Regions from separate parts of the Aquamicrobium ahrensii genome, predicted to be linked through region 1. Evidence: predicted binding sites of a transcription regulator. Region 1 holds the regulator's gene; the other holds the start of a gene.
What was found. The regulator HrcA, encoded in region 1, represses chaperone genes, less so after heat shock. The targets are predictions, from matches to a motif close to GTTAGCACTCNCNNNNNGNGAGTGCTAAC.

Region 1 (3,412 bases):
ATCGGCGAATTGCGCCTCGGAGAAGGGTTCGCCTTCCGCCGTGCCCTGGATCTCGACGATGCCGCCCTTGCCGGTCATGACGAAATTGGCGTCGGTGCCGGCCGAGGAATCTTCCAGATAATCGAGGTCGATGACCGGAACGCCGTCATGAATGCCGCACGAAATGGCGGCGACGTGATCCTTCAGAACACGCTGCACATTCACCATCTGGCGCGCCTCCATCCAGCGCAGGCAGTCATGCAGCGCGATCCAGGCCCCTGTGATCGCGGCCGTGCGTGTGCCGCCATCGGCCTGAAGCACGTCGCAGTCGATGGTGATCTGCTGTTCGCCCAGCGCCTGCATGTCGACGACGGCGCGCAGGGAACGGCCGATCAGCCGCTGGATTTCCTGCGTACGCCCGCCCTGCTTGCCCGCGGCGGCCTCGCGGCGCATGCGTTCTCCGGTCGAGCGCGGCAGCATGCCATATTCGGCCGTCACCCAGCCCTTGCCGGAATTGCGCATCCAGCCCGGCACCTTTTCTTCAAGGCTTGCGGTGCACAGGACGTGGGTGTCACCGAACTTGACGAGGCAGGAGCCTTCGGCGTGCTTGGAAAAGCCGCGCTCGAAGGAGATGGCGCGCATTTCGTCGGGCTGGCGTTTGGAGGGGCGCATGTCGGTCTCTCTGATGCTGTGCTGATTGTGAGCGGCTTGTAGCCCTCCCCAGCCGGATGCGCAAAGGAAAACGGGCCGCTTGCACTGGCGCCCGGTGCATCTATATCCTTGTATCAGAGGTTCGAGATGACAAAGCACAGTTCCGCTCCGACGCCCGGCGTTCCTGCCTCGCAATGGCAGTCGCTGGATATGCGGTCGCGTGAGATTTTTCGCCGCATCGTCGATTCCTATCTGAGGGACGGCGAGCCGGTCGGTTCGCGCAGCCTGTCGCGCATCCTGCCGTCCACGCTGTCGCCCGCCACCATCCGCAACGTGATGAGCGATCTGGAGCATCTGGGGCTGATCTACGCGCCCCATGTCTCGGCGGGACGATTGCCCACCCAGGCCGGCCTGCGCTTCTTCGTCGACGCCTTCATGGAGATTGGCGATCTGGGCGACGAGGAGCGGCGCAGCATCGAAACGCAGATCAAGGCGTCCGGCAACGACACCTCGCTCGAACATATGCTGACGGAGGCCAGCCAGTTGCTGTCGGGCATGTCGCGGGGCGCGGGGCTGGTGCTGGCGACCAAGAGCGAGGCTTCGCTCAAGCATATAGAGTTCATTCAGCTCGAACCCACTAAGGCGCTGACCGTGCTGGTCTCGCAGAACGGCGATGTCGAAAACCGCATCATCGACCTGCCGGCAGGCGTGACCGTCTCGCAACTGCACGAGGCCTCCAATTTTCTCAACGCCCATATACGCGGGCGCACGCTGGCGGAGGCGCGGACGGAAATCTCGCGCATCAAGGAAGAAACCCGCGCAGCCCTCGATTCGCTGTCGCAAGCGCTGGTGGAAAAAGGGCTGGCGGTATGGGCCGGAACCGAGAGCGACCTGCCGGCGCGGCTGATCGTGCGTGGCCGGGCGAATCTGTTGGAGAACATCACCGCGCAGGCGGACATGGAGTTGCTCAAGAACCTGTTCGACGATCTGGAGACGCAGGCAGGGCTGCTGCAACTGCTCGACCTCGCCGAAGAGGGCCCGGGCGTGCGCATCTTCATCGGTTCGGAGAACAAGCTGTTCTCGCTGTCCGGCTCGTCGCTGGTTGTCGCCCCCTACCGCGATGCGGAAGCGCGCGTGGTCGGCGCGCTCGGCGTCATCGGCCCGACGCGGCTCAACTATGCCCGCATCGTGCCCATGGTCGATTACACGGCCCAGCTCGTCTCGCGCATGCTGCGTTGAAGCGGACGGGTGCTCGCAGGGATCAGGCCGCGTCGACCAGATATCTGGCGCTTGGCAATATCGTCAGGGGTTGCAATTCGCCGGCGTTGACCTTGGCGAACAGCAGCCGTCGTTCCCACTCCGTCGAACGGAAGAATGGGAAGCGCGCATAGAAGCGCTCGCGATTGGCGACGGCGTTGGTGCGGAACAGCATGACCTTGTTGAAGACGCCCGGATAGGAGCGCGCCTCGCTGATCTGTTCCGAATAATAGATGCGTTTGTAAAAACCGGCATGATCCTCACGCACGGTCGAAAGACCGTAGGGCGCATTGAAATATTCGCAGGCCATGCCGGCCAGCCGCAGCGTCACATAAACCAGTTGGGGATAGACGCGCGTCCATTCCGGGTCGGACGCCAGGCGGCTCATGCATACGAAGGTGTCGCCAGCTTCCAGCATCGGCATCACGATATCGCCGAAAGCCTGCGCCGAGGGCGACATCGGCGTTTCCAGCGTAACGTGATGGATACGCATGGTGGAAACCAGATGCTGGTCCACATAGACACCGAAGCGGTAGACGTTCGGCGTGTCGTCCAGCGCGTCGCTGATCGTGTGCGTGTCTACGTCCGGCACCATGTCGTTGAACCGATAGGCCTTGTAGCGCAGCCGGTAAATGTCCTCGAGGTCCTCGCCCTTGTCGCACCGGCGATATTCGGAGCGGTCGAGCAGTTCGAAAACCTTGTTCGAAAAGCTCGAACCGGACAATCCCGGCTTTAGCTGTTCCGCATTTGCATCCAGCTTCAACTGCCGGGTCACCATCGGCTTACCCTCTGTTAGGCCGCGTCACGACGGTAAGCGTTGGAGCACATCTGTAAAGTTTTAATTAAAGAAATTCCTCTTTACCCCAAATTAACCTTAACAAAATGGTTTTCACGATCACTCGGGCATGGGGCACAGCCACAGCGCGCAGTCCGCACACCGCGAGATGGACAATCAGGAAAAGCGGAAGGAATTCGGAAGCCTCTCGCACCGGAACGGATCAGCCGGAGCGTTCGGGACCGTGAGCCGGCGACGTCGCTGTCTAGCTGCGGCTCGCCTGTGAAGACACGATCTCGTCATGCGCGAAAGGCCAGCGCGCGGTGGACATGGTTTCTATACCGGATGCGCTCAGGGCAGCGCCGAACAGAAAACCCTGAACGAGTTCAGGCTCGACATGTCGCGACAGGATGCGAAGCTGCTCGAAGGTTTCGACGCCCTCGATGGTCACCACCAGCCCCAATGAACGCGACAGCGCCACGATGCCCTTGAGCAGTTCCAGCGAGCGCGAACTCTGAGGCAGGTCCGACAGGAAGGAGCGATCGATCTTGACCTTGTCCAGCGGCAGCTTGTGCAGGTAGCTGAGGCTCGAATAGCCGGTGCCGAAATCATCGAGCGCGATATGCACGCCGAGCGCCTTGAGATCCTGCAGGATCTGGCCCGTTTCCGACTTGTCGTCCAGCAGCGCCGTTTCCGTCACCTCCACTTCGAGACGGTGCGGCGAAAGCCCGGACGCTGAAAGCGCGTCGC
Region 2 (3,412 bases), on a different contig from region 1:
GACCGACGACGGCATGCGCGTCGTCCTTATCCCGGATACGGTAGAACTCGATCACGACCCGCATCGCCATCCCTGCTTCGTTTCGCGGCGGCGGTGTGGGGCCGTCAGGTCTTGCCTTTGCCGCGCGCGGTGTTGGCGCTGGTGGCCAGCTTGATCTGGTTGCCGAACGTGCTTTCAGGCTTGGGCGGCGCCTTTTCCTGTTTCGGTTTCCTGATCTCGCGGCTACTGCGTTTTTGTCCTTTGGCCATGGCCGAACGTCCTTTCTATAAGAGTTGCGTCGTCGTCGGGCCGCGGCGTGCGAACCGGTTCGAGGTTGTCCTGGGTTGTCACCCGCTCATAACGTTCATCGTCGTTGCGGATGCGGTACTGCGGGGAGTTGCCTCGCGGCGGCAGCGTAGCGGTGATGTGATATATCTCCCCAGGCGCAGCCGGCCATCCGCCTTTCAGGCGGACAGACTGTCCAACGGTGAAGAGATGAGCTGTGGCGTCTCGTGGAGGCTGACGGCTGCGTTGCAAGACGTGTGTGGTCGTCATGACGATTCATTGTCCTTTTCGAGTGCGGCATCGAGATCCGCCGGATTGATTGGCGCCATCTGTTGCGTTGGAAGTTGCATGGAGATCGCCGGCAGATGGATGAACGCCCCAACCCGTCTCCAGGCGAGCCGGGAAACGCCGTCGATCAATTCTTCGTCGTAATCGACTCGATATTCGCCAGCCGGCTGCAGAGCGTCGAAACCCGGCAGCAGGAAGGGGGATGAAAAGCGGATGACTGTCTGCGTAGTGCGTGTTGTCATGGCTATGACCTCCACAGGAACCCGCGGAAGCGCTTCCTGCATCATACCTGCCCGAACCGAAACGAACCTTATGCTGCCAGTACATCCGTGGTCAGCGGTGGGGTTCGTTCCATGTTCGCGCAAAGCGACAGATCGCGCCAAGCTGGAACAATACTTTCGCTGTCGAGAATTCGGTGGTGAATGGCGGGTCTCTGACACCGCAAAGCCAAATCGGCCAAATCAACGAGTTCTATATATGCGCCCCAAATGGCTTTCAAACAAGCCGTATCGCCATATTTATTTTATGGAACAATGTAAAATCGATCTGAATAAAAGCCTGCCAGATTGAACATCGAAGCAAAGCATGATCTCAAATCAGACAAACGCCAACCTTTGGGCGCGCTAATTCTTTCAGCCTTTTTCAAGCGCCGGAGAATAAATTTTAGCACTCCTATCATTCGAGTGCCAAACGCGCTACATAAGGGATGCAGTCGCCCTATGCGCCGGCCGCAGAAAGAATCCCAATGAAATTTCGGCCACTCCACGACCGCGTCGTCATCCGTCGCGCGGAAAACAATGCAGTATCCAAAGGCGGGATCATTATCCCGGACAATGCGAAGGAAAAGCCGCAGGAAGGTGAAGTGCTCGCCATCGGCCCGGGCTCCCGCGACGAGAGCGGCAAGCTCGTGCCGCTCGATGTCGAAGTGGGCGATTTCATCCTGTTCGGCAAATGGTCCGGCGTTGAAGTCAGCATCGATGGTGAGGATCTCCTGATCATGAAGGAGACCGACATCATGGGCGTCGTCAGGAAAATCGAGGCGGCCGCCAGGAAAGCTTCCTGACCGGCCGACCTCCGACCCTTCAATCACATGACCGAACTGGACGAAGAAAATGGCTGCCAAGGAAATCAAATTCTCCGCTGACGCGCGCGACCGCATGTTGCGCGGCGTCGAACTGCTCAATAACGCCGTCAAGGTGACGCTCGGCCCCAAGGGGCGCAACGTCGTCATCGACAGGCCTTATGGCGCGCCGCGTATCACCAAGGACGGCGTCAGCGTCGCCAAGGAGATCGAGCTTGGCGACAAGTTCGAGAATATGGGGGCGCAGCTGGTGCGCGAGGTCGCCTCCAGGACCAATGACCTTGCCGGCGACGGCACCACGACGGCGACCGTGCTTGCCGCTTCCATCCTGCGCGAAGGCGCGAAATTGGTTGCCGCCGGCATGAACCCCATGGACCTCAAGCGCGGCATCGATCTCGGCGTGGCCGCCGTCGTCAAGGAAATCCAGACGAGGGCGAAGAAGGTGGAATCGACGGCCGAAATCGCGCAGGTCGGCGCCATCGCCGCCAATGGCGACGCCAGCGTCGGCGAGATGATCGCCAAGGCGATGGACAGGGTGGGCAATGAGGGCGTCATCACCGTGGAGGAGGCTCGCACCGCCGAGACGGAACTCGACGTCGTCGAGGGCATGCAGTTCGATCGCGGCTATCTGTCGCCTTACTTCGTCACCAATACCGAGAAGATGCGCGTGGAACTGGAGGACCCCTACATCCTCATCCACGAAAAGAAACTCGGCAATCTGCAGGCGATGCTGCCGATCCTCGAAGCCGTCGTGCAGTCGTCAAGCCCGCTGCTGATCATCTCCGAGGATGTCGAAGGCGAAGCATTGACGACGCTCGTCGTCAACAAGCTGCGTGGCGGCCTTAAGGTCGCGGCCGTCAAGGCTCCGGGATTCGGCGACCGCCGCAAGGCGATGCTCGAGGATATCGCGATCCTCACCGCAGGTCAGATGATTTCGGAAGATCTTGGCGTCAAGCTGGAAAATGTCACGCTTGCGATGCTCGGGCGTGCAAAACGCGTGGTGATCGAGAAGGATACGACCACCATCGTCGACGGCGCGGGCGAAAAGAGCGCCATTGGGGGGCGTCTTGCCCAGATCAAGGCGCAGATCGAGGAAGCCACCTCGGACTACGACAAGGAGAAGTTGCAGGAGCGGCTGGCGAAGCTCGCCGGCGGCGTCGCCGTCATCCGTGTCGGCGGCGCGACCGAGACCGAGGTCAAGGAAAAGAAGGACCGCGTCGACGACGCGCTCAACGCGACCCGGGCCGCGGTCGAGCAAGGCGTTGTGCCGGGCGGCGGCGTGGCGCTCTTGCGCGCGCGAGCGGCGCTGAAAGGACTTACCGGAGAAAACGCCGAGGTGACGGCGGGCGTCTCGATCGTTCTCAGGGCGCTCGAGGCTCCGGTTCGGCAGATCGTCGAGAACGCCGGATTCGAAGGCTCGATCGTCGTCGGCAAGCTGACGGACAGCGAGGACCATGATTACGGCTTCGACGCGCAGACCGAAACCTATGTCGACATGATCAAGACCGGCATCATCGATCCAGCCAAGGTGGTGCGGGCCGCGTTGCAGGGCGCCGGCTCCATCGCCGCGCTCCTGATCACCGCCGAAGCGATGATCGCGGATGCGCCCGCCAGAGATGCCGCTCCCGCAAACGGCAATGGCGATATGGGCTATTGAGCAGTGGCCTGATCCGTCCGGCCAGCTTGGACCGGACGGGCGAGGCCTCTCAGCGCATAACGCTCCGTCCGTGGTCTGCTCTCAGTGGAAAACAACACCAGGCCTTCAAGGGAATTGAATCC

Region 2: the regulator HrcA is predicted to act here: its motif matches at 1,215-1,243, upstream of ABID44_RS16545 (co-chaperone GroES).

Annotation. Positions count from the first base shown of each region.
Region 1 is NZ_JBEPMN010000002.1:241,800-245,211, reverse strand. It holds gene rph (ribonuclease PH) at 1-651, opposite strand, end outside; gene hrcA (heat-inducible transcriptional repressor HrcA) at 778-1,869, shown strand; gene ABID44_RS04015 (N-acyl amino acid synthase FeeM domain-containing protein) at 1,892-2,665, opposite strand; gene ABID44_RS04010 (putative bifunctional diguanylate cyclase/phosphodiesterase) at 2,928-3,412, opposite strand, start outside.
Region 2 is NZ_JBEPMN010000017.1:47,296-50,707, forward strand. It holds gene ABID44_RS16525 (hypothetical protein) at 1-70, opposite strand, end outside; gene ABID44_RS16530 (hypothetical protein) at 105-248, opposite strand; gene ABID44_RS16535 (hypothetical protein) at 223-534, opposite strand; gene ABID44_RS16540 (hypothetical protein) at 531-794, opposite strand; gene ABID44_RS16545 (co-chaperone GroES) at 1,298-1,615, shown strand; gene groL (chaperonin GroEL) at 1,665-3,290, shown strand.